DNA from 2 places in the Mesobacillus sp. QJM3NY_10 genome. Region 2 is predicted to be linked to the other one. Evidence: a T-box and tRNA genes for the amino acid it is inferred to sense, from the RefSeq annotation. Region 2 holds a T-box; the other holds one or more tRNA genes.
What was found. The T-box of region 2 lies ahead of ileS (isoleucine--tRNA ligase). A T-box ahead of a tRNA ligase gene usually reads a tRNA of that ligase, here a tRNA-Ile.
Positions count from the first base shown of each region.

Region 1: it encodes a tRNA-Ile, which carries the amino acid that the T-box ahead of ileS (isoleucine--tRNA ligase) is inferred to sense. The anticodon was not compared.

Region 1 covers NZ_CM149675.1:3,791,328-3,806,265, forward strand. The annotation lists gene AC0VX7_RS19065 (cupin domain-containing protein) at 110-991, opposite strand; gene AC0VX7_RS19070 (EamA family transporter) at 1,133-2,005, shown strand; gene AC0VX7_RS19075 (glycogen/starch/alpha-glucan phosphorylase) at 2,379-4,781, opposite strand; gene glgA (glycogen synthase GlgA) at 4,771-6,222, opposite strand; gene AC0VX7_RS19085 (GlgC family sugar phosphate nucleotidyltransferase) at 6,219-7,247, opposite strand; gene AC0VX7_RS19090 (glucose-1-phosphate adenylyltransferase) at 7,270-8,418, opposite strand; gene glgB (1,4-alpha-glucan branching protein GlgB) at 8,336-10,294, opposite strand; tRNA gene AC0VX7_RS19100 (tRNA-Glu) at 11,087-11,158, opposite strand; tRNA gene AC0VX7_RS19105 (tRNA-Ser) at 11,162-11,252, opposite strand; tRNA gene AC0VX7_RS19110 (tRNA-Asn) at 11,260-11,334, opposite strand; tRNA gene AC0VX7_RS19115 (tRNA-Ile) at 11,348-11,421, opposite strand; tRNA gene AC0VX7_RS19120 (tRNA-Gly) at 11,425-11,498, opposite strand; tRNA gene AC0VX7_RS19125 (tRNA-His) at 11,505-11,580, opposite strand; tRNA gene AC0VX7_RS19130 (tRNA-Phe) at 11,618-11,690, opposite strand; tRNA gene AC0VX7_RS19135 (tRNA-Asp) at 11,724-11,799, opposite strand; tRNA gene AC0VX7_RS19140 (tRNA-Met) at 11,803-11,876, opposite strand; tRNA gene AC0VX7_RS19145 (tRNA-Ser) at 11,901-11,993, opposite strand; tRNA gene AC0VX7_RS19150 (tRNA-Ile) at 12,011-12,087, opposite strand; tRNA gene AC0VX7_RS19155 (tRNA-Met) at 12,279-12,355, opposite strand; tRNA gene AC0VX7_RS19160 (tRNA-Ala) at 12,378-12,453, opposite strand; tRNA gene AC0VX7_RS19165 (tRNA-Pro) at 12,471-12,547, opposite strand; tRNA gene AC0VX7_RS19170 (tRNA-Arg) at 12,565-12,641, opposite strand; tRNA gene AC0VX7_RS19175 (tRNA-Leu) at 12,670-12,758, opposite strand; tRNA gene AC0VX7_RS19180 (tRNA-Gly) at 12,769-12,843, opposite strand; tRNA gene AC0VX7_RS19185 (tRNA-Leu) at 12,880-12,964, opposite strand; tRNA gene AC0VX7_RS19190 (tRNA-Lys) at 13,033-13,108, opposite strand; tRNA gene AC0VX7_RS19195 (tRNA-Thr) at 13,116-13,191, opposite strand; tRNA gene AC0VX7_RS19200 (tRNA-Val) at 13,258-13,333, opposite strand; rRNA gene rrf (5S ribosomal RNA) at 13,344-13,459, opposite strand; rRNA gene AC0VX7_RS19210 (23S ribosomal RNA) at 13,605-14,938, opposite strand, start outside.
Region 2 covers NZ_CM149675.1:1,707,061-1,721,998, reverse strand. The annotation lists gene carB (carbamoyl-phosphate synthase large subunit) at 1-3,003, opposite strand, end outside; gene AC0VX7_RS08530 (carbamoyl phosphate synthase small subunit) at 2,990-4,087, opposite strand; gene AC0VX7_RS08525 (dihydroorotase) at 4,084-5,367, opposite strand; gene AC0VX7_RS08520 (aspartate carbamoyltransferase catalytic subunit) at 5,330-6,274, opposite strand; gene AC0VX7_RS08515 (solute carrier family 23 protein) at 6,452-7,771, opposite strand; gene pyrR (bifunctional pyr operon transcriptional regulator/uracil phosphoribosyltransferase PyrR) at 7,917-8,459, opposite strand; gene AC0VX7_RS08505 (RluA family pseudouridine synthase) at 8,690-9,601, opposite strand; gene lspA (signal peptidase II) at 9,573-10,064, opposite strand; gene AC0VX7_RS08495 (hypothetical protein) at 10,199-10,381, shown strand; gene AC0VX7_RS08490 (TraR/DksA C4-type zinc finger protein) at 10,463-10,750, opposite strand; gene ileS (isoleucine--tRNA ligase) at 10,906-13,665, opposite strand; T-box leader at 13,743-13,985, opposite strand; gene AC0VX7_RS08480 (DivIVA domain-containing protein) at 14,035-14,556, opposite strand; gene AC0VX7_RS08475 (YlmH family RNA-binding protein) at 14,648-14,938, opposite strand, start outside.

The sequences.
Region 1 (14,938 bases), 2.1 Mb from region 2:
CCCTCTTAGAAGAATACATACTATCACGATTAGTGCCCAGAAAATCTCCGTATTATACGTCAAAACAAAAAAAGATTGGAGATAATTTCTCCAATCTCATTATCACTATTTACTCCGCTTCCATCGCATCTGCTTTTGTTTCGTGGACAGTTCCGAATGGATGCTCAGGTGGTGCATAAATAACATATACCTTAAGCTTTGTATCGCCTATATTGGTTACATTATGCCATTTTCCTTCAGGAATTAAAATGGCAAAGTCATCAGAAACTCTAGACTCAAAATCCAGATTATCTTTGCTATCTCCCATTTGTACGAGCGCTTCTCCCTCTTCTACTCGGATGAATTGATCCCCGGTTTCGTGAACTTCAAGGCCGATGTCATCACCAACATCGATGCTCATTACAGTCACCTGAAGGTTCTTCCCCGTCCATAAAGCAGTACGGAATGTCTCGTTTTGCGTAGTTGCCTCTTCAATATTAATGGTAAACGGTTCTTTACCATAATCCTGCAATCGACTTCCTGTCTCTTGCCGCAGACATTCTAACCTTGTTGCATGCTCTAATTCATCAGCGAATGCCCGGAAAAACACATTGCCCACTGGCAGGTTTTGGGTAAGCAAATAGCTGTTTCGGTATTCATGATAATCTTCTACCTCTGTTTCATAAGCCTTTTGCAAACCTTCTCGATATGAATGGAAGTTCACCTGGTCAAAATGGTACTGCGGCCTTTGGCCAGTAAGAGTGACATACAGATCTGTAAATTGCCTTAAGTGGATATGTTTATCCTCCAACGCCTTCAGTATCGCTTTCTTATGTCTCTGGTTTGGCGCAGATTCCGCGAGACGGCTGTAAAAATCAACTGCTGAAGCTTCCCCTTTTATTCCAGCAAGCAGCGCTTCAAGTACTTGCTGATGACTATTTTGGCTCGATCTTTGGTTATATGCTGAAGAATCAACATAATATGGATAGGAATAGGATGGAACGTTATACAATTAGCTCATTCCCTTCACAGGTTTTATCAACCTATCCTATGCCCAGTACCCAGGAAATGTACATTGTTCGATTTTTGGACAAGAATATTCCTGCAGCAGATTCCCAAACTAAGAGTACCTTATTAGAAATGGAGATAAACGATGAGTATCATTTTAGCCTTACTGGCCGCGCTTTTTGCTTCCTTTACTGCTATTCTCGCTAAAATCGGAATCGAGGATGTCGATTCAAACCTGGCAACTGCCGTCAGGACGATAGTCGTTGTAATCATGGCCTACCTGATGGTTGTGATCACTGGGCAAACCGGAAACATAACCACAGTGTCAACGAAATCATTCATTTTCCTGGTCCTTTCCGGATTGACGACCGGCCTTTCCTGGCTTGCCTTTTTTAAAGCGATCCAAATTGGGGATGTATCCAAAGTAGTCCCGATTGATAAGGCCAGTGTCGTATTGACGATTGTGTTATCTTTCATAGTACTAAGGGAGCCTGCAACCATGCCTGTTGTCGCTGGTGGTGTCATTATATCTATTGGAACTTTTTTGCTGATCGGAAAAGGCAAAAAGAAGAAAAAGCAGAGGAAAAAGGTTTTCAACACCAAATCATATATTTTTCTCGCTATCATGTCAGCAATATTTGCAGCCCTGACCAATATCCTCGCAAAAATCGGGATTGAAGATGTTGATTCAAATGTAGCCACATTTATCAGAACAGTCGTAATCATTATTTTTGCGTGGGGAATCGTGTTTTTCCAGGGAACTGTGAAGGAGCTTAAGAAAATCTCAAGGAAATCTTACATATTCCTAATCCTATCAGGTGCCGCAACAGGCTTCTCATGGTTATGTTATTTTGCAGCACTGGCAATCGGCAAAGTGAGCATCGTCAATCCGATTGATAAATTCAGCGTAGTGTTAACGATGATCTTAAGCTTCATCATTTTAAAAGAAAAACCAACAAAATCAACAGTTGCAGGTGCAATACTGATTACAATTGGGACAGCTTTGTTGATCTTATAGAGAGAGTGGCCATGCCAACACCCACACCTATTGAGGCATTGAAATGCTTTCTGTTTACCTTTTTGGTTCCACGGCCTCGTTTGGGCTTTCTATAGGACCTTTTCACATCTTCAGCCGCTTTTTGGGCTTATAGAACTTTTCTATAGGACCTTTTCACATCTTCAGCCATTTTTTGGGCTTATAGAATCTTTCTAACTGGTCATTTATATTCCGCGTCCTCTTTATGCTAATAAAACCTCTCTAGGGTCCCTTTGTTAGGATCGCAACACCACCTCGGCCAACTAGATCCGCCTTCATGCTCATCTCGCGTTCAGCTTTTCATCCACCGACATAGCAAAAAGGCCAAATCGTCTTAGATTTGGCCTGAAGCTTCTTAAACTTTCAAAGCAGATTGTATCTTCCAGATTTGGTCCGCATATTCCATAATGGTCCTGTCACTGGAGAAATAACCTGACTTTGCGATATTAACCAGGCTCTTTTGCAGCCATGCGTTTCGATCCAAATAACTCCGGCTGACATCCTGGTGTGCCTCTGCATAGGAAGCAAAGTCCCTCAATACGAAGTACTGGTCGTTATGGCCAAGCAAGGTATCATAGATTTCGTTAAAATGGTTTTCTGTATCCGGGAAGAATCCATTGACCAGCTGGTCGACCACTCCCCGGATCCTTTCATCATGGTGATAATATTCAAGAGAATGGTAGCCGCCATTATTCTGGTAATCAAGCACTTCTTCTGCCGTCAACCCGAACAGGAAGATATTTTCCCTGCCGACCAAATCGGTGATTTCGACATTGGCGCCATCGAGTGTTCCAAGTGTCATAGCTCCGTTCATCATGAACTTCATATTACCTGTGCCTGATGCTTCTTTGCTGGCGGTTGAGATTTGTTCACTGATATCCGCTGCCGGGAAAATTTCTTCAGCAAGCGATACTCGGTAATTCTCAAGGAAAACAACCTTCAGCTTGCCATTCGTTTCCGGGTCATTATTCACCTTGTCTGCTACGCTGTTAATCAGCTTAATGACCTTTTTGGCAAAATAGTAACCTGGAGATGCCTTTGCCCCGAAAATAAATGTACGCGGATATAACAATGCTTCAGGATCCTTTTTCAAAGCATTATACAGATGCATGATGTGCAGGACATTCAGCAATTGCCGCTTATAAGCGTGAAGCCTTTTTACCTGGACGTCAAAAATCGATTCCGTATCAACCTGTATCCCCGTTTTATCCAAAATCCGCTTTGCCAAACGCTCCTTGTTTCCCTGCTTTATTTCATGCAGTTTTTCAAGGAAACCGGAGTCATCCTTAAACCGCATTAACGCCTCTAACTTTTGTGGAGAAGAAACCCAGTCAGGACCAATGGCATCCGTAATCAATCCTGACAGTCCAGGATTCGCCTTCAGCAGCCAGCGGCGGTGGGTGATCCCATTTGTCTTGTTGTTAAACCGTTCAGGATAAAACTGATAAAAAAGGTTCATCTCGCGGTTTTTCAGGATCTCAGTGTGAAGCTGTGCAACTCCATTGACACTGTGGCTTCCAATAATGGCAAGCGGCGCCATGCGCACTTCGTCATGGGCGATGATCGCCATGCTTTCAACCCTGCCCCAGTCGCCAGGATACTGCTCCCAAACCTGCTTACAGAAACGCTCATTGATTTCCTCGACAATCATGAAAATGCGTGGCAGCAATGGCTTGAAGATTCGAATCGGCCATCTCTCCAGTGCCTCAGCCAGCGTCGTATGGTTCGTATAGGAAAGCGTCTGGACGGTGATATTCCAAGCATCCTCCCAGCCCAGGCCTTCCTCATCCATCAATATTCTCATCAGTTCAGGAACGGCAATCGCAGGGTGCGTGTCATTAATATGGATGCTCACATAGTCATGAAACTCTAGCAAACTCTTATTCTTCTTTTTAAAAGAATTCACAATCGCCTTCAAACTGGACGCGACCAGGAAGTACTGCTGCTTAAGACGAAGGATCTTCCCATCATCATGCGTGTCATCCGGATATAGAAATTCAGAAACTGATTCGGTATCCTTCTTGTATTTAAAAATATCTGCATTTGCTGGGAACCTGGATGGCTCGGCATTCCACAGCCTCAAGGTGTTGACTGTCTGAGTCTCGTAGCCGATGACAGGCAAATCGTAAGGCACAGCCATAATTGTCTCGGCGTTCAAATGCCTGAAAACAAGCCGACCATTTTCCATCCTGCTTTCGATTTCGCCCCAGAACGGAACCTCCACCGCATCATCCGCCTTGCGCACCTCCCAAACATGGCCATGTCTCAGCCATTGCTCAGGAAGCTCCACCTGATAGCCATCGACTATTTTTTGCTCGAATAGACCGTGTTTATAGCGAATCCCACAGCCATGTCCAGGAAGATCAAGGGAAGCGAGGGAATCTAGGAAGCAGGCTGCAAGGCGGCCGAGACCGCCATTGCCAAGCCCGGCATCCGCCTCGATTTCCTCCAGCTGATCCAGCTCGATGCCCAGGTCCCTGAGCCCTTCACAGACCACTTTTTCGACGCCTAAATTAATCAAATTATGCCTAAGCAGCCGGCCCAGCAGGAACTCGATCGACAAGTAATAAACCTGCTTTTTCGCGCCAGCACGATATAATTCGTTTGTTTTGATCCAATCAGAACTCACATGCTCCCTGATCATATGCCCGAGAGTCTGGAACTGCTCCCGGCTCGTGCTTTCTTCAAAGCTGGTTCCAAACATCATCTCGAGTTTTTTCAAGAAAGCATTTTTGAACTTGGGAACACTAGAAAACATGCGATTCACTCCTTGAGATGAGATCGGAATACAATTCTTTGTATTGTCTGGCAGACTGTGCCCAACTGTAGTCTGTCTCCATAGCATTTTTCGTCAGCTTAAGCCATTTTTCGCGCTCATGGTAAAAAGACAGCGCCCGTTCAAGTGTAAATAACATGTCATGGGCGTTAAAGTTTGCAAAGGAAAATCCATTGCCTTCACCGTTAAATTCATTGTAAGGCTGTACAGTATCGTTCAGGCCGCCTGTTTCTCTTACAACAGGAATGGATCCATAGCGCATCGCGATCATCTGGCTGAGCCCGCATGGCTCGAACTGGGATGGCATCAGGAACAGATCGGAGCCAGCGTAGACTTGATGGGCCAAATTCTCATCAAAGCCAATGTATACACCACACTGTTCAGGGTAACTCGCTGACATTTCCCTGAAAAATTGTTCAAACTCAGGGTCGCCTGTTCCCAGCACGACAAGCTGCATTCCGGTCGCCATGATTTCATGGAAAACTCCCCTGACCAAATCGAGACCCTTCTGCTTCGTCAGCCTCGTAATCATTGCTCCAACAGGGATATTTTCGTTTTCCGGCAAACCGAAATCACGCTGTACCTGAAGCTTGTTTTCTACTCTTCTTTCAAGTGAGTCCAATTCGAAATTGGCAGCCAATCCAGGATACTTTTCAGGGTCATATAAATCGTGATCAATCCCATTCAGGATTCCCGATAGATTCTCGCTTCTTTTCCGCAGGATGCCATCCAGCTTTTCACCATAAAAGTCTGTCTGGATTTCCTCCATGTAAGTGGGGCTGACGGTAGTGATATGGTCTGCAGCAATCAAAGCCGCTTTCATGAAATTGGCATTCCCGAAAAACTCCAGCTGCTCTTCATTGAAGTAACGATTGTCAATATGAAGCAGGTCACCAAGCACTTCTGGAGGGAAGATTCCCTGGAACTGCAGATTATGAATCGTGAACACGGACCGGATCAATCCGTATCCTGGCCGCTTATAGTATTCTGTCCTGAGTAAAAATGGAATCATACCTGTATGCCAGTCATGGCAATGAATGACATCAGGGTAAAACTCAATTTCTGCGATGAACTCAAGAACAGTCCTGTTGAAGAAAGCGAACCGTTCTCCATCATCATAATGCCCGTATAGGCTATCGCGCTTGAAGTAATACTCATTATCAACAAAATAGAAAGTCACGCCGTCATTCTCAAGAGTTTCAATGCCACAATATTGCGAGCGCCAGCCTAATTGCACATTATACTCTTTCACTTTCTTCATTTCAGAGCGGAATTTCTCAGGTATTAATCCGTACTTCGGTAAAATGACTCTGACATCCGCTCCAAGCTTATTCAATTCCTTTGGAAGCGAGCCCGCTACATCCGCCAGTCCGCCTGACTTGATGAACGGGACGCATTCCGATACGGCAAATAACACCTTCACGACTGGCTCCCCACTCCCTGGACCGATCCCTTGCGGATAACAGCCGGTGAGTCTGCTGGCGCTGTAATCACTGTTCCTGCTTCAATTCTTGCATCCTTATCGACAATCACGGAATCCAATAGACAATTCTCCTTAATCTGTGTCTTCTGCATGATGATGCAGTTGCGGATGACGGTACCTTTGCCGATTTTCACACCGCGGGCAATGATGCTGTTCTCGACCGTGCCTTCAATCATTCCGCCATTGGCAACCATCGAGTTTCTTACGGACGCATCAACGTCATATCGGGTAGGCGGCTCATCTTTCACCTTAGTCAGAATCGGCCTATCCTTCGGAAACAGCTCCTTCCAGACTTCGGGCTTCATCAGGTCCATACTGGTCCTGAAATAGTTTCCAATTGTATCAACCATAGAAGCATACCCTTCAAAATTGTAATAACAGAGATGGAACTGGCTATCCAGGTCAGTCGCGACATCCCTCATATTCGAGTAGCCAGTTTCATTGCGCGTCGTAATCAAATCCATTAATAATGTCTTTTTAACAAGATATATGCCTAATGATTTACCTTCCTTCTGGACCTCCGTGATATCACAGCCTGACTTGATATGCCAATCTAGCAGCGGCTGGAAATCCATATTGAATACCGTATAGGAATTAGCAATCAACGCATACTCCTGGGTGCTTCTTTCAAAAAAGTCAATGTTGTCAGCAAAGTGGTCGAGCGTCCCGATTCCTGTATAATGTTTATCCAGGTTAGGCGCAGGGAAGAAAAATAGTCCATCCCTTTTCCGATTAAGGTCCCAGTTCCTGCCTGACCCTAAATGGTCCATCAGCGACCTATATTGGAATTTAGGAAAAATCGCCACGCTCTGGATACCAGAGTTGACCATATTGGAAAGGATAAAATCAATCATCCTGTATCTTCCGCCAAAAGGGATTGCTGCCACCGACCGGTGAATGGACAGTTCATGCAGATCATCGTGAACCGTTGTCGCATCTATTACTCCTAATAATTGTTTGTTCATTTCTTTTTCCTCCTGAATCGGTTCAATTGGATTGCAATTCTCCGATTGTTTCTTCAGATACTAGTGTAATCTCATTCGCGCTCCCGCCCGGCTTTATGATTGTTCCATCCGGAACATAGACTCCTGGGGATACAATCGCCCTTTCAATCACACAGTTGTGTCCGATGACAGCATCCGGCATGATAACCGTTTCCTTTACAACAGCTCCCTTTTTCACGGTCACTCCCTGGAACACAACCGTTCTGGAAACCTTTCCTTCGATCTTGCAGCCCTCATTGACCAGCGACTCTGATACTTCCCCTTCAGGGCAAATATACTGCGGCGGCTGATTTGGATTGACAGAGTAGATTCGCCACGAATGATCAAACAGGTTCAATTCACATTCTTTATCCAATAAATCCATATTCGCTTCCCAAAGACTTTGTACTGTACCAACATCTTTCCAATAGCCTTTAAAAGGATAGGCAAATAAGTTCATATTTTCTTGTATTAGCAGAGGAATGATATCCTTTCCAAAATCGTGGCTGGAATCAGGATTATGGTCATCTCTTATCAGATATTCCCTTAAAACGCTCCATTTAAAAATATAAATCCCCATCGAAGCGAGATTATTTTTCGCTACATCCGGTTTTTCTTCAAATTCAGTGATTCTTAGGTCAGCATCCGTGTTCATGATGCCAAAGCGATTTGTCTCTTCCCATGGAACCTCAATGACCGAGATCGTCACATCAGCTCCTTTTTCGATATGGTAATTGAGCATCAACTCATAATTCATTTTATAAATATGGTCACCCGAGAGAATCAACACGTACTCAGGGTTATACTGATCAAGATAGTTCAAATTCTGAAAAATGGCGCTTGCCGTACCAGAATACCATTTCACTTCAGAGCTCTCGGCATAAGGCGGCAGCACAGTCACTCCACCATCCTTCCTGTCGAGGTCCCAGGCGCTGCCGATGCCAATATAAGAATTAAGCAGGAGCGGCTGGTACTGGGTCAATACACCCACTGTATGGATTCCTGAGTTCGTGCAGTTGCTTAACGGGAAATCGATAATTCGATATTTGCCGCCAAAAGGGACAGCTGGTTTAGCGAGATTCTTCGTCAGTGAGTGCAGCCGGCTTCCTTTTCCTCCTGCCAACAGCATTGCTACGCATTTCTTCTTTTGCATGATTGTTTCTCCCCTTTCTTTTTATAACAGGACGTAAAACTGAGATTCCGAATGGAGAAATGCTCATCTCTATAGAATATGGCCTTCCATGGAAGGCTATTTCTTCAGCTTTCAAAACTTTTTTGTTTATAACGCCTGAACCTCCAAAGACTGTAGCATCGCTGTTCAAAATTTCCCGATATTCGCCAGGCTTCGGTACACCGATTCGATAATCGCTATATACTTTCTCTGTGAAATTGCAAACTATGACCAGGAGTTCTTCAGGATTCTTTCCTTTCCTGATAAAAGAAAAAATCGACTGGTCCCGGTTATCAGCATCGATCCACTCAAAGCCTTCATAGCTTTGATCGATCTCATACAGCGGCTTTGACCGCTTATACAATTTGATAAGTTCCCTATTATATTGGTTCATCTTTTCATGCATTTCATAATCGAGGAGATTCCAGTCCAACTGTTCTTTGTCCTTCCATTCCGAAAAATGTCCAAATTCTGTCCCCATGAAGGTCAGCTTCTTGCCGGGGTGCGCTGCCATGAACCCAAGCAATAGCCGGAGTTGTGCGAACTTTTGCCAGTAATCGCCCGGCATCTTATCAAGAAGCGATTTCTTCCCGTGAACAACCTCATCATGTGAAAAAGGCAGGACAAAATTCTCTGAAAATGCATAAAGCAGCGAAAAGGTAACTTTATCATGTATATGCTTCCTGTTATGGGATTCTTCCTCCATATACTTCAAAGTGTCATTCATCCATCCCATATTCCACTTGTATGTAAAACCAAGACCGCCATACTCCACAGGAGCCGTCACCTGCGGCCAGTCAGTCGAATCCTCTGCAATCATCAGCGCTCCCGGCTCATACTCTTTGACCGCTTTGTTCAGCTTCTTTAAAAAGTCCACTCCATACTGGTTCGCAGCCTGAATTGAATTCGGCCAGTAGATAATATTGGCCACTGCATCAACCCTGAAGCCGTCGATATGATATTTTTCCAGCCAGAAAAGCGCACTCGAGATCAGGAAGCTCTGGACCTCTGTTTTTCCCAGATCGAAATTGGCTGTTCCCCATACCTGGTTCTCACGATCATTCTCACGCTGATATTCAAACACATAGCTGCCATCAAATTTGTACAGCCCATGCGCATCCTTGCAAAAATGCCCCGGAATCCAATCAAGGATGACCCCGATGCCGTTTTGATGGCACATATCAACGAAATACATGAAATCATGAGGCGTTCCATATCGGCTCGTAACTGAAAAATAACCAGTAGATTGATAGCCCCAGGAGATGTCGAGCGGATGCTCAGTTAGAGGCAATAATTCAATATGTGTGTATCCATGCGCAACAATATATGGGATCAATTCATCAACAAGCTCACGGTATGTAAGAAAGGAACCATTATCATGCTTTTTCCAGGAACCTACATGAAGTTCATAGATGAACATCGGCTCGCCAAGTGTGCTCCTCTTTTCACGCTTTTGCAGCCATTTCTGGTCATTCCATTTATAGCCGTCCATTGGGTAGACGATTGAAACCGTATTTGGCCTTACTTCCGAGAAAAAAGCATAAGGGTCAGATTTGAGCAATCGCTCACCCGACTCCGTTACAATCTCATATTTATAAATGGTACCGGTCAGATCCCCCTCAAGAGCGAGCTGCCAGACCCCCTCCTGATTGACTTTATGAAACTCATAGCCATTCCCATCCCAATTATTAAAATCACCTGTAAGCCTTACCTGAGTCGCATTTGGAGCCCACACACAAAATCGAGTATATGTTTCAGTTCCACTTTTAATGACATGTGCTCCAAATAAATTGTAGCTTTGGAACAGATTCCCTTCATGGAACAAATGCAATTCAAACTCTGTAGGATTTATCACCAATGCATTCCACCTGCCTTTGTAAAACTAATAAAACGCCCTATTTCACTAGTATTCTAGTTTCCAGAAGGAATTCCTTGTAAACATTTTCTTAATCTTTCGACAATAATTCTTATCAAAATCCGAATTTCGACAAAAGCCCTCAAATGGTAGCGCTTTAATGTACTAAATCTTCCAATTACGCGAAATTTGGAGAACGAAAAATGAAATTGAATAATGATTCATTAAAAGGATTAGTTGAATTTATTAGGTTTAATAGAGGAAATAGGTGAGAAAATATTTTTGGCTGATAACGTTTTCATCGTATCAAGGAAGTGATCAGATAGTGATGAGATAGTGATTAGATATTGATTAGATATTGATTTGGGGTGAAATTACTAGGTTAGGGTTGCTACAGATGTGAAACCAGGGGTACAGATTGGGGCATTGATTATCTAGGCAAGGATCATTTAATTGAATGTTAAGCTTCGCTAATTTATGGCTTGATTCTCGTTTCTTCGGCCATTAGACGAATTACTTTCACTCCTTTACGTTACACGTTTTTCCCTTTGCCCCTTACAACAGGGCATATATCTCAATTTTTAAGTAACCCTTTTTTCTTTACTAATTAGACAATTGTATCTTACTCATTTATGAACATCTTACCTTCTTCTAAGTGTATGCTGCTTGCTGAAATGATTTAATAGCAAGCAGATAAATATTAATGAAAAATTTCTTAATGGTCTCTCTGGAATCCAAATTTTTTTTGAAAACATAAAAAAAAGCCGTTAGCATAATTGCTAACAGCTTTCCTTATGACCCCTACGGGATTCGAACCCGTGTTACCGCCGTGAAAGGGCGGTGTCTTAACCGCTTGACCAAGGGGCCTTATGGCGGAGAAGGAGGGATTTGAACCCTCGCGCCGGTTACCCGACCTACACCCTTAGCAGGGGCGCCTCTTCAGCCTCTTGAGTACTTCCCCATAAAAATGGCTCCGCAGGTAGGATTCGAACCTACGACCGCTCGGTTAACAGCCGAGTGCTCTACCACTGAGCTACTGCGGAATAATACAAAAAATGGGCCTAAGTGGACTCGAACCACCGACCTCACGCTTATCAGGCGTGCGCTCTAACCAGCTGAGCTATAGGCCCTTATGGAGCGGGTGAAGAGAATCGAACTCTCATCATCAGCTTGGAAGGCTGAGGTTTTACCACTAAACTACACCCGCAAAAAATGGGGCGACTGATGGGAATCGAACCCACGAATGCCTGAACCACAATCAGGTGCGTTAACCACTTCGCCACAACCGCCATATTATTATTAAATATTCATTTAAATTAAATAAGGTGGCTCAGGACGGAATCGAACCGCCGACACAAGGATTTTCAGTCCTTTGCTCTACCGACTGAGCTACTGAGCCACTATAAATATTGCTATTGGTAATTATTAAAAATGGCGGTCCCGACCGGGATCGAACCGGCGATCTCCTGCGTGACAGGCAGGCATGTTAACCGCTACACCACGGGACCAGATTGCGGGGGCAGGATTTGAACCTGCGACCTTCGGGTTATGAGCCCGACGAGCTACCGGACTGCTCCACCCCGCGACGATATTAATGATATTAAAATTATGGAGGAGGTAGAGGGATTCGAACCCCCGCGCGGTGTTACCCGCCTGTCGGTTTTCAAGACCGATCCCTTCAGCCAGACTTGGGTATACCTCCGTGTTAAAAATAAGCAATGGTGGACCTTGTAGGACTCGAACCTACGACCGGACGGTTATGAGCCGTCTGCTCTAACCAGCTGAGCTAAAGGTCCATGTTTAGCTGGATTGATCTAGGTTGTGAAAATATCCTAGTGGGTCTGTCCCCATCTCAGAAAGTCTATTCAAGCAGCAGCTCGATGGGTACAACTCGAAGCAAGCTCATAGATGCCTTGCTCGTTGCTCTAATCAGCTGAGCTAAAGGTCCAGGATATCCTAGATTGAATAGGTTCAACCAGATTGAAATTGGTAGCGGCGGAGGGGATCGAACCCCCGACCTTACGGGTATGAACCGTACGCTCTAGCCAGCTGAGCTACACCGCCAAATTATTATTTAAAGTGAATATGGTGGAGCCTAGCGGGATCGAACCGCTGACCTCCTGCGTGCAAGGCAGGCGCTCTCCCAGCTGAGCTAAGGCCCCATATAAAATAAGTAGCATGGTCGGGAAGACAGGATTCGAACCTGCGACCCCTTGGTCCCAAACCAAGTGCTCTACCAAGCTGAGCTACTCCCCGATAAAGAGAAAATATAATGGCGCGCCCGAAAGGAGTCGAACCCATAACCTTCTGATCCGTAGTCAGACGCTCTATCCAATTGAGCTACGGGCGCAAATATAAATGTTTATTAGCTAACTTGGTGGTGCCGAGGACCGGAATCGAACCGGTACGGTAGTCACCTACCGCAGGATTTTAAGTCCTGTGCGTCTGCCAGTTCCGCCACCCCGGCTTAAGAACTATGGAGCGGAAGACGGGATTCGAACCCGCGACCCCAACCTTGGCAAGGTTGTATTCTACCACTGAACTACTTCCGCATTTATGGAAAGTTATTTTGCTAGCGCAAAAAACTTTGGTGCGGGTGAAGGGAGTCGAACCCCCACGCCTTGCGGCGCCAGATCCTAAGTCTGGTGCGTCTGCCAATTCCGCCACACCCGCATATAAGATAATAAGTTTTCGCTGTCGCGAAGATAAGGAAGTTTATTTTCGCTGGCGCGAAAAAAACTTGGTGAGCCATGAAGGACTCGAACCTTCGACCCTCTGATTAAAAGTCAGATGCTCTACCGACTGAGCTAATGGCTCGTACAAGTGGTGCCGGCAAGAGGACTTGAACCCCCAACCTACTGATTACAAGTCAGTTGCTCTACCAATTGAGCTACACCGGCATGGTAAATGTAGATTATTTCACTGTGTGAAGTTAAGGATGTTTATTCGCTTTCGCGAATAAAAATTGGTGGAGGATGACGGGATCGAACCGCCGACCCTCTGCTTGTAAGGCAGATGCTCTCCCAGCTGAGCTAATCCTCCATTTGAAACTGCCCGGCGACGTCCTACTCTCACAGGGGGAAACCCCCAACTACCATCGGCGCTGAGAAGCTTAACTTCCGTGTTCGGTATGGGAACGGGTGTGACCTTCTCGCCATCGTCACCAGACATTTTTTTAAAGACAATATCTATTATACTGACTTTAAGTTATTTTGCAAGAGAAATTTTAAAGAAATTTTACTTTGAAAATATCTTTATTCCCTCAAAACTAGATAATGTGTAAGAAGAATTCAAGAAGAACGAATAATCTATTTTGGTTAAGTCCTCGAACGATTAGTATCAGTCAGCTCCACACGTCACCGCGCTTCCACCTCTGACCTATCAACCTGATCATCTTTCAGGGTTCTTACTAGCTTGCGCTATGGGAAATCTCATCTTGAGGGGGGCTTCATGCTTAGATGCTTTCAGCACTTATCCCGTCCGCACATAGCTACCCAGCGATGCCTTTGGCAAGACAACTGGTACACCAGCGGTGCGTCCATCCCGGTCCTCTCGTACTAAGGACAGCTCCTCTCAAATTTCCTGCGCCCACGACGGATAGGGACCGAACTGTCTCACGACGTTCTGAACCCAGCTCGCGTACCGCTTTAATGGGCGAACAGCCCAACCCTTGGGACCGACTACAGCCCCAGGATGCGATGAGCCGACATCGAGGTGCCAAACCTCCCCGTCGATGTGGACTCTTGGGGGAGATAAGCCTGTTATCCCCGGGGTAGCTTTTATCCGTTGAGCGATGGCCCTTCCATGCGGAACCACCGGATCACTAAGCCCGACTTTCGTCCCTGCTCGACTTGTAGGTCTCGCAGTCAAGCTCCCTTGTGCCTTTACACTCTGCGAATGATTTCCAACCATTCTGAGGGAACCTTTGGGCGCCTCCGTTACTCTTTAGGAGGCGACCGCCCCAGTCAAACTGCCCACCTGACACTGTCTCCCGCCCCGATCAGGGGCGTGGGTTAGAATTTCAATACAGCCAGGGTAGTATCCCACCGACGCCTCCACCGAAGCTGGCGCTCCGGTTTCTCAGGCTCCTACCTATCCTGTACAAGCTGTACCAAAATTCAATATCAGGCTACAGTAAAGCTCCACGGGGTCTTTCCGTCCTGTCGCGGGTAACCTGCATCTTCACAGGTACTATAATTTCACCGAGTCTCTCGTTGAGACAGTGCCCAGATCGTTACGCCTTTCGTGCGGGTCGGAACTTACCCGACAAGGAATTTCGCTACCTTAGGACCGTTATAGTTACGGCCGCCGTTTACTGGGGCTTCGATTCAGAGCTTCGCGTGAGCTAACCCCTCCTCTTAACCTTCCAGCACCGGGCAGGCGTCAGCCCCTATACTTCGCCTTGCGGCTTCGCAGAGACCTGTGTTTTTGCTAAACAGTCGCCTGGGCCTATTCACTGCGGCTCATCTAGGCTATTCACCCAAATGAGCACCCCTTCTCCCGAAGTTACGGGGTCATTTTGCCGAGTTCCTTAACGAGAGTTCTCTCGCTCACCTTAGGATTCTCTCCTCGCCTACCTGTGTCGGTTTGCGGTACGGGCACCTTTTATCTCGCTAGAGGCTTTTCTTGGCAGTGTGGAATCAGGAA
Region 2 (14,938 bases):
TCCCTTTCGAATCACATCAATCAGGTTCAGGCCTTCAGAGCCGATCTTTCCGACTGTTTTCACCTTAATGCCGGCAGTTTCCAGGTATTGTGCTGTACCTTCTGTCGCCATCAATTGGTAGCCTATATTCGAGAATCTTTTCGCAAGTGCCAATGTCTCTTCTTTATCCTTATCTGCGACTGTAAGCAGGACTGTACCGAATTCCTGTATTTTCATACCAGCCGCAATCATGCCTTTATACAAAGCTTTCTCAAGTGTTGTATCCTTGCCCATAACTTCCCCGGTAGACTTCATTTCAGGTCCGAGCGTGATGTCTACGCGGCGTAATTTTTCAAAAGAGAACACTGGTACCTTTACAAAAACTCCATCCTGCTCAGGTACAAGTCCGGTTTCGTACCCCTGCTCAGGCAGGCTCTGGCCAAGGATGACCTTCGTAGCGATTTTCGCCATCGGAACATTCGTGATTTTGCTTAGAAATGGTACCGTACGGCTAGAGCGCGGGTTTACCTCGAGCACATAAACTTCTTCATTTGCAATGACATATTGAATATTTAGCAATCCGACAATGTTCAGCCCTCTTGCCAAATCGATTGTATAGTTCACCAGCTTCTGTTTAATTTCCTCGCTAAGGCTTTGTGGCGGATAGACGCCGATTGAATCACCCGAGTGGACGCCAGCTCTTTCGATATGTTCCATGATTCCCGGTATCAGGACGCTTTTACCATCTGAAATCGCATCGACCTCTACCTCTTTTCCAGTCAGATAACGGTCGATTAGCACCGGATATTCCGGATTGACCTTCACCGCGTTTTTCATATAATGCAGAAGTTCTTCTTCCTTATAGACAATCTCCATTGCCCTTCCGCCAAGTACATAGGATGGACGGACAAGAACTGGGTAGCCGATTTCAGCCGCAATCAACGCTGCTTCTTCAACTGACTTAGCCGTGCTTCCCTTCGGCAGCGGGATTTTAAGATCAGTTAGTGCGTGTTCAAACTTGTCGCGGTCCTCAGCACGATCCAAGTCCTCCAGGCTCGTTCCGAGAATCTTCACCCCCCTGTCGACAAGCTTTGAAGCCAGATTAATCGCTGTTTGGCCACCGAATTGGACGACAGCGCCAATTGGGTTTTCGAGATTGATAATGTTCATGACATCCTCAATGGTTAACGGTTCAAAGTACAATTTATCCGAGATGCTGAAATCGGTGGAGACCGTTTCAGGGTTGTTGTTGACGATGATGGCCTCATAACCTGCTTCTTTGATCGCTTTTACGGAGTGGACAGTTGCATAATCGAACTCGATGCCCTGACCGATCCTTATTGGCCCGGAGCCCAGTACAATGACGCTTTTTCTTTCTGTCACTACTGATTCATTTTCTTCTTCATATGTGCTATAGAAGTACGGCGTTTCCGACTCGAACTCAGCCGCACAGGTATCCACCATTTTAAAAACAGGGGTCAGACTGTTCTCAATCCGCCACTGGTATACTTCCTGTTCTTGCACATTCCACAGATTGGCTATTACCTTATCAGAAAATCCTTTCTGCTTTGCTGATTTGGCTGTTTCCAGGTCAAACTTCTTTTCAGCAAGCTCTTGCTCAAAAGCTATTACTCTCTCTAATTTATGAAGGAAGAATAAATCGATTTTGCTCCAGCTGTGAAGAGTTTCAATGGAAATGCTTCTTCTGATTGCCTCTGCAAGGTAAAATAATCTCTCGTCACCAGCTTTGCGGATTCTCTTTTCAAGCAATTCATCGTTGATTTCGCTTTGATTATTCAAAGAAAGGTGGATCACATCGGCTTCCAGCGAACGAATTGCTTTTAGCAGTGACTCTTCGAAAGTACGGCCGATTGCCATAACTTCACCGGTTGCTTTCATTTGCGTTCCAAGTGTCCGGTTTGCTGATTCGAATTTATCGAATGGCCAGCGTGGGATCTTTGTTACAACATAATCAAGCGCAGGTTCAAAGCAGGCATATGTTTTACCGGTAACCGGATTGAGCATTTCATCAAGTGTCAATCCAACAGCGATTTTCGCTGCAAGCTTGGCAATTGGATAGCCCGTCGCTTTCGATGCCAGGGCAGAGGATCGGCTGACTCGCGGATTCACTTCGATTACATAATAGTTAAAGCTGTCAGGGTCAAGTGCGAGCTGGACATTGCAGCCACCTTCGATTTTCAGGGCCCTGATGATTTTCAGGCTGGCATTCCTGAGCAGCTGGTATTCGCGGTCACTCAATGTCTGGCTTGGCGCTACGACGATGGAATCTCCTGTATGGACTCCGACCGGATCGAAGTTTTCCATATTGCATACTACAATGGCATTATCATTGCTGTCACGCATCACTTCATATTCAATTTCCTTGAATCCAGCAATGCTCTTTTCAAGCAGGCATTGACCGACTGGACTGTTTTTAATTCCGCTTGTAACAATCTCAATCAACTCTTTTTCGTTGCTGCAGATGCCTCCGCCTGTTCCTCCCATCGTAAAAGCAGGGCGGACAATTACTGGATATCCGACTCTCTCCACAAAGGTATAAGCCTCTTCAAGATTATGGATGATGTCGCTGTCAGGGACCGGCTGTCCGAGCTCGTTCATCAGGTTCCTGAATAACTCCCTGTCCTCCGCCTGGTTGATCGCTTCTAGCTTTGTACCGAGGATCTTCACGCCGCATTCATCCAAAACACCTGATTTGGCCAGTTCAACAGCCAGGTTCAATCCTGTTTGCCCTCCGAGAGTTGGAAGGATGGCATCCGGGCGCTCCTTTCGGATGATCCTTGCCACAAACTCAAGAGTAAGCGGCTCTATGTATACGACATCTGCGATTTCCGTATCAGTCATGATGGTTGCAGGATTCGAATTGACGAGGATGACCTTATAGCCTTCTTCCCGCAGTGCGATGCATGCCTGTGTTCCTGCATAATCGAATTCTGCTGCCTGGCCGATGATGATTGGTCCTGATCCTATGACTAAAATACTGTTAACATCTTTACGCTTTGGCATTTGTGACAGCCTCCTTTTTTTCTGCTTCTACTAGCTCGATGAATTGGTTGAATAATCCGTTCGCATCCTCCGGCCCTGGTGACGCTTCCGGGTGATATTGGACAGTGAATGCCGCCGCGGTTTTATGGGCCAGACCCTCAACCGTTCCATCATTTAAAGCCATGTGCGTAACCCCAAGCTCGGTCCCTGCGACAGAGTCTTCAGTAACTGTATATCCATGGTTTTGCGAGGTCATCGCTACTTTCCCTGTTCGCAAATCCTTCACAGGATGGTTTGAGCCGCGATGTCCGAATTTCATTTTCTCTGTATTTGCACCGCAAGCAAGTGCGAACAGCTGGTGGCCGAGACAAATCCCGAACAATGGAACCTTGCCCAGCAAGCCCTGGATCATTTCGATTGCTTCTGGAACATCCTTCGGGTCCCCAGGCCCATTTGACAGCATGATGCCATCCGGACTCAGACTGAGAATTTCTTGTGCAGTCGTATTGTAAGGGACGACAACCACATCACAATTACGATTATTCAGTTCTCTCAAAATCCCATGCTTCAGGCCAAAATCAACAAGCACAACCCTGTGGCCGCGACCTGGACTCGGATAAGCTGTTTTCGTTGATACTTCCATCACCTGATTGTTCGGCAGTGTTTTGCTTTTAAGAGCCGCAATAATCTCCTGGGGATTTTCATCGATCCCGCAAATTGAACCCTTCAAGGTTCCGTGTTTACGAATGATTTTTGTCAGCTTTCTAGTATCAATTCCAGCTATGGCCGGAATGTCTTTCATTTTAAGATAAGCGTCCAAAGACAGTTCTGAGCGCCAGTTGGATGGATACTCGGCATTTTCCTTCACGATGAGACCCCGGACAGCAGGACTGATTGATTCAAAATCATCTCTGTTGATTCCATAATTTCCGATTAGCGGATATGTCAGGGTGACAATTTGCCCGCAGTATGATGGATCTGACAGGATTTCCTGGTAGCCAGTCATTCCTGTGTTGAAGACAACTTCCCCAATCGTCGCCGTCTCACTTCCAAAGCCTTCTCCAACAAATACCGTGCCATCCTCTAAGATCAACTGCTTTTTCATGCCGTCACAACTCCCTTTTCCCAGACTATTTTTCCTTCAGCAATCGTCATTACTGGCCAACCCTTGCAGCTCCAGCCTGCAAATGGTGTATTTTTTCCTTTTGATAAAAATTCATCTGGATTGATTTCCTTTTCTTCATCAAGATCAATCAATACCACATCGGCCGGCGCGCCAGCTTTCAGTTCTCCATAAGGCAATCCAAATGCTTTCGCTGGTTTGACAGTCAAAAACTCAAGCAACTGTTTTAAGGTAATGATGTTTGTTTTGACCATATGCGAATATAAAAGCGGGAACGCTGTTTCAAGCCCGACAATCCCAAAAGGCGCAAGCTGGATTCCCTCTGCTTTTTCCTCGATCGTATGCGGTGCGTGGTCAGTGGCGATAAAATCGATTGTCCCGTCAAGCAGTCCTTCGATTAATGCCTCCTGGTCCGCCTTGCTTCTAAGTGGTGGATTCATCTTATAGTTGGCATCATTTCCTGTTATGTCGTCTTCATTTAAAAGCAAATGATGCGGAGTTACTTCCGCTGTGACCTTTATGCCATATCTCTTTGCGTCTCGGACTGCCCTGACCGATTCTTTCGTGCTAATATGGCAGACATGGTAGTGGCAGCCTGCCTCTTCTGCAAGCAGGATGTCTCTTGCTATATGTACAGATTCACACACTGACGGGATTCCGTTGAGTCCCAGTTCAGCGGCTTTCCTACCTTCATGGAGAGAGCCTTTATTGATCAATGTATTGTCTTCGCAATGTGCGACGATTGCCATATCAAGCTTTGCAGCCCTTTTCATTGCTTTAAGCATCGTTCCTGCTGACTGGACTCCCACACCGTCATCAGTCAGAGCAAAGGCACCGGCTTCCTTTAATTCTGCAAAATTTGTTAGCTCCTGACCTAGTTCACGAACTGTAATTGACGCATATGGCAGAACTCTTACGGAGGCTGTTTCCTCAATTTTTCTCTGAAGCCATTCCATCTGGTCTTTTGAGTCAGGAACAGGTCTTGTGTTCGGCATTGCAGCTACTGTTGTGAAGCCGCCCCTAGCAGCAGCCAGTGTCCCTGTTGCAATTGTTTCTTTCTTCTCTCCACCAGGCTCGCGCAGATGAACATGCAGGTCTACTAACCCTGGAGATACCAGCTTACCTTCTGCATCAATAATTTGCTTAGCATCTGCAGAGATTTGAGGACCAACTTTTGTGATTTTTCCGTTTTCTATTAAAATATCTACTGATTCAAACCCGTTTTCAGTAACTAGTTTGCCATTTTTGATTAGCATCGACATACTCCATTCCCCCATTCCTATTTTCAAGTGCTCTTTTTAATACTGCCATCCTAATGTACACACCATTTTCCATTTGTTTAAAAATTCGTGACTTCTGACTTTCAACTAATTCATCTGCAATTTCGACGCCGCGATTGACCGGTGCTGGATGGAGAATAATGCTACCCTTCTTCATCATCCTTTCTCTTTCAAGCGTTAAACCATACGATTTATGGTATTCATTTTTATCAAACAGAAGCTTGCCATCATGCCGTTCATGCTGGACTCGAAGGAGCATGACCACATCAGCCAACTCGATCGCCTCGTCTACTGACATATAGCAGCAGCCAGCAGGAAGCTCACTTTGATCCACCCAATCCTCTGGTCCTGAAAAAACAACTTTTGCTCCAAGTCTCACAAGCGCATCTGCATTGGACCTCGCAACACGGCTGTGGAGGATATCACCGATGATCGTGACTGTAAGACCTGTAAAACTTCCGAATTCTTGCTGGATTGTCATAAGGTCGAGCAATGATTGTGTTGGATGATGCCCTTTTCCGTCGCCGGCATTGATGATCGGAACAGAAATTCCATTTTCAAGTTCTGAAAAATAATTTTCTGCACTATGCCTGATGACTACAGCGTCGGTGCCAATCGCTTCAAGTGTTTTAACGGTGTCGTACAATGTTTCGCCTTTTAGTACGCTGGATGTCTGGACCTCAAACGGGATCACCTCAAGTCCTAGCTTGCGTTCAGCCATCTCAAAGCTCGACTTCGTCCTCGTGCTTGGCTCGTAAAATAAATTGCTGATGAACAGCCTCTCTTTTGGCTGCCAAATCTTCCCTCCGGCAAATTCCCTTGCGGACAAAATAATTTCCTGTATTTCTGTTGCACTAAGCTGTGAAGTCGTCAGTAAATCCCATTTCATGGCTGATTCCCCTCCATTTTTTCAAGAAAAAAAGCACCCTGTTTTATGTTCAACAGGGTGCTTGACTATGAGCTTGCCGGCATAATCCCGGTTATACCGGGTTTGCGTGCATCTTGAATAAGCCGGTTCGCTCATAACACCCTTTGAAGCCTCTCTGGACTATATTAAAAGGTGGTACTATGCTACATCGTTCTTTTTCTCAGTTTTTTTTTCTTCTTCCACTTCAAACATATCTTCTTCTAATTCTGGACGGCCAGGCAGTACCAGGTTAAGAATGACACCGATTAGTGCCGCTAAAGCCATCCCATGTATTTCAAAGTTCTCATTCAGCTTAATGAATGCGCCGCCAATCCCGATTACGAGGATGACTGATGACACGACCAGGTTTCTTGTGTTGCCAAAGTCGATCTTGCTGTCCACAAGCATACGCAGACCCGATGAAGCGATGATCCCGAATAACAGGATTGAGACGCCGCCCATCACAGGTGTTGGAATTGAGCTAATCAATGCCGTAATTTTACCGATGAATCCGAATATTGTCGCGATAATTGCTGCGCCAAGCAGGACATACACGCTGTACACTCTCGTAATCGCAAGGACACCAATGTTTTCGCCGTAAGTAGTCTTTGGCGGTCCGCCAATCAAACCCGAAATCATCGTAGCCATTCCGTCACCCATGATGGAGCGATGAAGACCCGGTTCTTTAATATAGTCTCTGCCGACAACCTTACTCAGGACAAGCTGGTGGCCGATATGCTCGGACAATGTAACGATTGCTACTGGAACCATCAGCATGACAATTTCCCAGCTGATGCTTACATTGTAATGAACGAATGGGAAGATGAAGTCTGGCATCTCGAAAATATTTGCTTCTTTTACTCCGCTGAAGTCTACGATGCCTATTGCCATTGAGTAAAGATAACCCACAATGATTCCGGCAAGGATTGGGACCATGCTGAGCATTCCCTTTCCGTAAATCGAGAAGACGATTGTCGCTGCAAGAGTTACTAAAGCCGCAGAGAAATGAATCAAGCTATACTCTGTAGTTCCAGGGACATTCATTGCCATGCTGACAGCTGTTCCTGCCAGTGAGAGTCCGATGACAATGATGACCGGGCCGACTACAACTGGCGGCAACAAGCGCATGATCCAGCGGTAGCCCGCCTTCTTGATGATTAGAGCTACAACTCCATAAACCAGTCCAGCAAGGAATGTTCCGATCATCGCGGCACCGGGACCGCCGCCTGCTTTAGCCGCTATTACAGGAGCAATGAAAGCGAAGGATGATCCAAGGTAAGCCGGAACCTGGAATTTTGTGATGATCAGGAATGCGATCGTTCCAAGTCCGCTTGAGATCAAAGCGATTGCCGGGCTTAAGCCGACCAGATAAGGTACAAGGATTGTCGCGCCAAACATGGCGAATAAGTGCTGAAGACTAAGTGTGAACCATTGGAATGGTGATGGTACATCTTTTATGTCTAGGATTGGTTTATTCATTTTTATATCTCCTCTCTTTTGTACAAAAAAACCCTCTTTGCCAGTAGATACAAAGAGGGTATGGGTCTAAAAAAACCCGCACAAAGCCATCAGCGATGCGTTCCCCCTTTTCAGCCTCTCTGGACTGCATTTAAAAGGGCTTTATTTATTTTTCAAAGATGCTTACGCGTTCTTCTTCATCTACTTCCTGCAGTTCAACGACAATTCTTTCCGCACTTGAGGTCGGGATGTTCTTGCCCACAAAGTCTGCTCTGATCGGCAGCTCCCGGTGTCCTCTGTCGACCAGCACAGCAAGCTGGATCGTCGCCGGCCGGCCGATGTCAATCAATGCATCCATCGCCGCACGGACTGTCCTGCCTGTATAAAGGACATCATCCACCAGAATCACTTTTTTATTCGAGATGTCGACTGGGATATCCGAGCCTTTTACCTCAGGCTCCTGGTCATCCGTCTTCTTCGTCAGGTCATCGCGATACAGGGTGATATCAAGCTCACCTACCGGGATATCTGCACCTTCGATCTCACGGATCCTTTCCGCAAGCCTTTGGGCGATATAAATCCCTCTGGTTCGGATACCGACAATGACGCTGTCTTCGATCCCTTTGTTTCTTTCGATGATTTCATGGGCAATCCTCGTCAGTGCCCTGCGGATTCCCTGGTTGTCGAGCACAACCGCTTTTTCAGCCATTTGTTTTCACTCCTTCTCTGTCTGTGGTATGAAAACGGAAGTTCAGCACGTCTTATGTTTCATATAAAAAACCCTCTTGTCTGCATCGGCAAGAGGGTAAACGTGTGGTGTTAGCATGCAGCAAAGCATACAATATGCCTGTTGCAAATCCGTTTCCTTCTCAGCCTCACGGGACTGTCTTTAAAGGACTTATTAAACTATAGTCATCTTAAAATAGATGTTGAACTTTGTCAACGATTTTCTCTGAAATCGTTTAAAAGCTCAACGAAATATCCAGGAAGCGGAGCTTCAAACTCTATATACTCCCCTGTCCTTGGGTGATCAAAACCAAGCAGTCCAGCATGCAATGCCTGTCCGCCAAGATCGAGCGTCTTTTTCGGGCCGTATTTAGGGTCACCGGCCAGGGGATAACCGATGTATTTCATATGAACACGAATTTGGTGTGTCCTGCCTGTCTCAAGCTGGCACTCAACAAAAGTAAAGTCCTTAAAACGTTCGAGTACATTGAAATGTGTGACAGCATGTTTGCCATTATCGACTACTGTCATGCTCTGGCGGTCTTTTTGATCGCGCCCAAGCGGAGCATCGATTGTACCATGATCATGCTGGATAATTCCATGAACGAGTGCCTTGTATTTGCGAGTAACACTTTTGGCTACGAGCTGGTTTACCAGGCTCTCGTGTGCCATATCATTTTTGGCAACCATCAAGAGTCCAGATGTATCCTTATCAATCCTATGGACGATTCCCGGGCGGAGAACGCCATTAATGCCTGATAAATCCTTGCAATGCGCCATCAGCCCGTTAACAAGCGTTCCCGTCATATGTCCAGGCGCTGGATGGACGACCATTCCCTTAGGTTTGTTCACAACAAGAACATCTGCATCTTCATAATAAATCTCAAGGTCCATTTCCTCAGCAATTACATCTAACACTTCTGGCTCCGGAATGGTAATTTCCAGCTTGTCATTCAAGCTGCATTTATAATTTGTTTTGACTTTAGCTCCATTGACAAGGACGCTTCCATCCTTGATCCATTGCTGCACCTGGCTCCTCGACCATTCTGCATCAAGTGTCGAAATTACTTTATCTATTCTGTCACCAGCCTGTTCCTCACTGATGATGTGTTCCATTTTCTCCATAAGCTTTTCTTTTCGCCTCTCTCTCTTCCCTGATCATGTCAATCATCAGTAATCCTACACCGATCACCAGCGCAGAATCCGCGATATTGAAGATAGGAAAATCGTATCCAAAAATATAGGTGTTGATGAAATCAACAACTTCCTTTCGGTATACCCTGTCGATAAAATTCCCAATGGCCCCGCCCAGCATGAAACCAAGCGAAACACCCAGCAGAAGTTTACCTTTAGCTGCTTTTTGAATATAGACGACAAGGCCAATTACCACGATAATGGTAATGACATAGAAGAACCACATTTGTCCCTGCAGGATTCCCCATGCAGCACCACGGTTACGGTGCGAAGTAATATACAAGAAATTCTCTATGACCTTTATGCTCTCTCCAAGCTCCATGTTTTTGACAATAAACCATTTAGTAACCTGGTCAAGCAAAATAACAAACAGTGCAATTATGTAATAAAACACAAAGGTAACCTCCACATCAATTCATTACCTTTGAATTTTAGCACATATAAGTTTAAAACGACAGATATTATAAGTTTTAGTAAAAAAACACCTACTAACAGAAAAGTTATAACTAAAAATAGCGGTTTAGGATCATGATTTTAACAGAAACTGAACTGTCAAAATGGTTTATTGGCGAAAAAATATTTTTATTGGCGATTTTCAATTTATATTGGCGAAAAATTGTTTTTATTGGCGATAATGAGCTGTTTATTGGCGAAAATCAATTTTTATTGGCGACTTGGAAATTTTCAATGATTTTTTCCAGTACACTTTGAGTGAAATCTAAATACTCAGCTTTAAAAGCTTTCTTGCCGAGCATTTTTTCTTGAACCAATAAATTCGGAATGCATGAAAACTCACGAATAGATTGGTTTTCGACAGTATTGTTCTATTTGCTCCAATTCACTCGCTGATCTAGCTGTAGGAATTCTCTGCAAAAACTCGTAAGGTAAATATTCTCCAGATATCTCACACTTCCCATACTCACCAAATTCCATTTTCTCCAATGCTGTTTCGATATCGTTTAATTCATCAACAATGTATTGCAAAATCCTCTCATCTTTCTGGCCGTCATTCAGGTACGCTAACAATTCTGTTCTCGTTTCGCGGAGCTCATTGTAAATGTAATCAAGATTACCTTCCATATATCTGCCCCCGTTCCTGTTTACAGCTATTATTTCCCGTAACAATTTGCTGACTCAGCTAAACTTTTTACATGTACTGCAGGATTTCCCAAGCAGGATGATTATTGGCATACATAAAAAAACTCCGGGACAAAAACCCGGAGTTCGAAAATTGATTAGTAATTTTCTTTTACAACAGTTGCACAGCGTTCACATAATGTTGGGTGTTCTTCAACCTTGCCGACTTCTGGTGTGACAACCCAGCATCTCTCACATGTTTCGCCTTCAGCTTTTGTAACAACAATCGCTGTATTTTCAAGTTTAATCGCATGATCAGGAGCCTGGTCGTAGCTTCCTGCGACTTCGAACCCTGAAACAATGAACAGCTGGCTTAAGTTTTCAGAAATTGAATCCAAAAGCTCTTTTGTGCTGTCGTTTACGTATAAAGAAACCTTCGCAGTCAGGGACTTACCAATGACCTTCTGATTCCTGGCTTCTTCAAGAGCCTTCAGGACATCGTCACGAAGTTTCATGAATGCATTCCACTTGTTTTCAAGTGCTTCTGCATTTGCGATTTCCTTTGCTTCAGGCATATCTGTCAGCTGGACACTGTCTTTGTCTGCTGAAGGGATGAATCCCCAAACCTCATCTGCAGTGTGAGAAAGGATTGGTGCAGTCAGCTTAACCAGAGCAATCAAGCTTTCATGCAATACAGTCTGGATTGCACGGCGCTCAACATTGCCTGCAGCCTCGATGTAAAGGACATCCTTTGCAAAATCAAGATAGAATGAGCTTAGATCCAGTGTACAGAAGTTGTTTACCGCATGGTAGACACCGGCGAATTCATAGTTGTCATATGCATTGCGCACATATTTGGTCAATTTGTTCAGCTTCACAAGCATGAACTGGTCAACTTCGCGCAGCTGCTCGAATGGCACTGCATCTGTTTCAGGGTTGAAATCAGAAAGATTGCCAAGCAAGAATCTGAATGTGTTACGGATTTTACGGTACACTTCAGCAACCTGCTTCAGGATTGCGTCAGAAACACGTACGTCGGATTGATAATCGACGGATGCAACCCAGAGACGCAGGATATCTGCACCCAATTGGTTCATAACCTTCGCAGGAACGACAACGTTACCGATTGATTTACTCATCTTGCGGCCTTCGCCATCAAGTGCGAAACCGTGGCTCAAGACACCTTTGTAAGGTGCTTTGCCTGTTACTGCAACTGCTGTAGATAATGATGAGTTGAACCAGCCGCGGTATTGGTCAGAGCCTTCAAGATAAAGGTCTGCAGGGCGCTGGAGGTCATCACGCTCTACTAGAACTGCCTGGTGGGATGAGCCTGAGTCGAACCAAACATCCATGATGTCCGTTTCTTTCGTAAACTGGCCATTAGGGCTGCCAGGGTGGCTAAATCCTTCAGGGAGCAATTCTTTAGCTTCTTTTTCAAACCAGATATTAGAGCCTTGCTCACGGAACAGATTTGAAACATGTTCGATTGTTTCATCCGTGATGATTTCCTGGCCATTCTCGGCATAGAATACCGGAATTGGAACACCCCATGCACGCTGGCGGGAGATACACCAGTCACCGCGATCACGGACCATATTGAATAGTCTTGTTTCGCCCCATGCTGGTACCCATTTTGTTTCTTCAACAGCTTTTAGCAATTCGCCGCGGAAATCTTTGATCGACGCAAACCATTGTGCTGTAGCACGGAAGATAACAGGTTTTTTCGTTCTCCAGTCATGCGGGTATGAGTGTGTGATGAAGCTTAGCTTCAGTAAAGCGCCAGCTTCTTCAAGCTTTTCTGTGATTGGCTTGTTCGCCTGATCATAGAATAAACCTTCAAAGCCTTCTGCTTCAGCTGTCATAACACCCTTATCATCTACAGGGCATAAAACTTCAAGTCCATACTTCTGGCCAACATGGAAGTCATCCTCCCCGTGTCCTGGTGCAGTGTGGACACATCCTGTACCAGCATCTGTCGTTACGTGCTCGCCAAGCATGACAAGTGAAGTGCGGTCGTATAATGGATGCTTTGCAAGGACACCTTCAAGCTCTTTACCAGCAAGTTTCTTAACTGTTGAAGTATTTTCCCAGCCGATTTCATTCGTAACTGCTTCTAGTAGTTCTTCAGCAACAAGGAATTTCCTTCCGTCAGCTTCTATAACAACGTATGTCAATTCTGGGTGAACGGAGATTCCAAGGTTTGCCGGAATCGTCCATGGTGTTGTCGTCCAGATGACGATTTCAACATCCTGGTCAAGAACTCCTTTGCCGTCTTTAACAGGGAATCCAACATAGATTGATGCAGAACGCTTATCCTGATATTCAATCTCAGCTTCAGCAAGTGCTGATTCACTTGACGGTGACCAGTAAACAGGCTTTTTCCCTTTGTAGATGTATCCCTTTTTCGCCATCTCGCCGAATACTTTGATTTGCTGTGCTTCATATTCAGGCTTCAATGTGATATAAGGATTTTCCCAGTCTCCGCGAACACCAAGACGCTTGAACTGTTCACGCTGGTTGTTGATTTGCTCATATGCATATTCTTCACATAGCTTCCTGAACTCAGCTACAGTCATTTCCTTGCGTTTTACACCCTTGTTCGTCAATGCCTGCTCGATTGGCAATCCATGAGTGTCCCAGCCAGGTACATATGGCGAACAAAAGCCGCTCATTGATTTATAACGGACGATAAAATCCTTGAGGATTTTATTAAGTGCGTGACCCATATGGATATCTCCATTAGCGTATGGAGGTCCGTCATGCAGGATGAACAGCGGGCGTCCTTCTGTGTGCTTTTGAACCTTTTCATAAATATTCATTTCTTCCCATTTTGCCTGAATTTCAGGTTCCCTGTTCGGAAGGTTTCCGCGCATTGGAAACTCGGTCTTCGGCATGAGCAAAGTATCTTTGTACTCCATTAGATTGATCCTCCTATTTTTACCGTTGCAATCACGAAAGAAACAATAATGAAAATAAAAAAACCTCCTCATCCCTGAAAAGGGACGAGAAGGTTTATATTCCCGCGGTACCACCCTAAATAGACAAGGATTCATCATCCTGTCCTCTTAGCATTCTTAACGCGAATGTCACGCCTGTGCTTACTGATCCTAAAATGGATGTTCAGCTCGGAACTATCGGGTGATCTTCTGGCTATCCGCTTGCAATGGGCTTCCACCTTCCCCATTTCGCTGAAAAGCAAGCAACTGGAACGCCATACTGTCCCTGTCATCGTTTCTGTCATGTATTGCACTTTGTTATGAAATTATATGCGAAATAACGTCCCCGCGTCAAGCCAGTGAATCTTCTTCTTCTCTTGCAGCAGCCTTCAATTCTGTTGAATCCAATTCATATTCAAGCAGATGATCCCAATCATCGGTGTTCAGCATATCAAGCTGCGCCTCGATCAGCATCTTGAACCTTGTTCTGAATACTTTTGACTGCTTCTTCAATTCTTCAATTTCCAGGGCGATTTTACGTGCCTTGGATAGAGATTCGTTGATGATCCGGTCAGCGTTCTTTTCCGCTTCCTTGACGATCAGCTTTGCTTCCTTTTGCGCATTTCGGCGAACTTCTTCCCCTGCTTCCTGCGCGATCACAATTGATTTATTCAAGGTTTCTTCTATATTCGTAAAATGGCCAAGCCTGGAATTCATTTCATTAAGCTTTTCTTCCATTTCCTTTTTTTCACGGATAATTAGTTCATAGTCCTTAATCACATTGTCAAGAAACTCATTTACTTCATCTTCATCATACCCGCGAAATCCCTTATTGAATTCTTTGTTGTGTATATCTAACGGCGTTAAAGGCATGACGCCACCTCCCATTAAGTTATAATCCTTTATGTACTTAAAGCAATGATTCGACAAATAAACTAAAAATCCTTCTTCTATTACTATATAATTATTTTTTTCTCCCGGCAATAACTCGATATTTATCTTTTTTTGTTTTCCCTTCAATTGTGATGATTTTCGCACGCCCGTAACCACGTGCTGAAATAACATCACCTTCACCGCATTCAAAAGCAGTATTTTCAATCGCAGTCCAATTAACCTTTACTTGGCCATGCTGAATGAGCAACTGGGATTTTTGCCTTGAGATATTGAACAGTGCGGACATGACGGTATCCAGACGCAATGACGAAACGGTAGTGGTCATTTCATTCCATTCCTCAGTAATTCCCACTGCCATTTC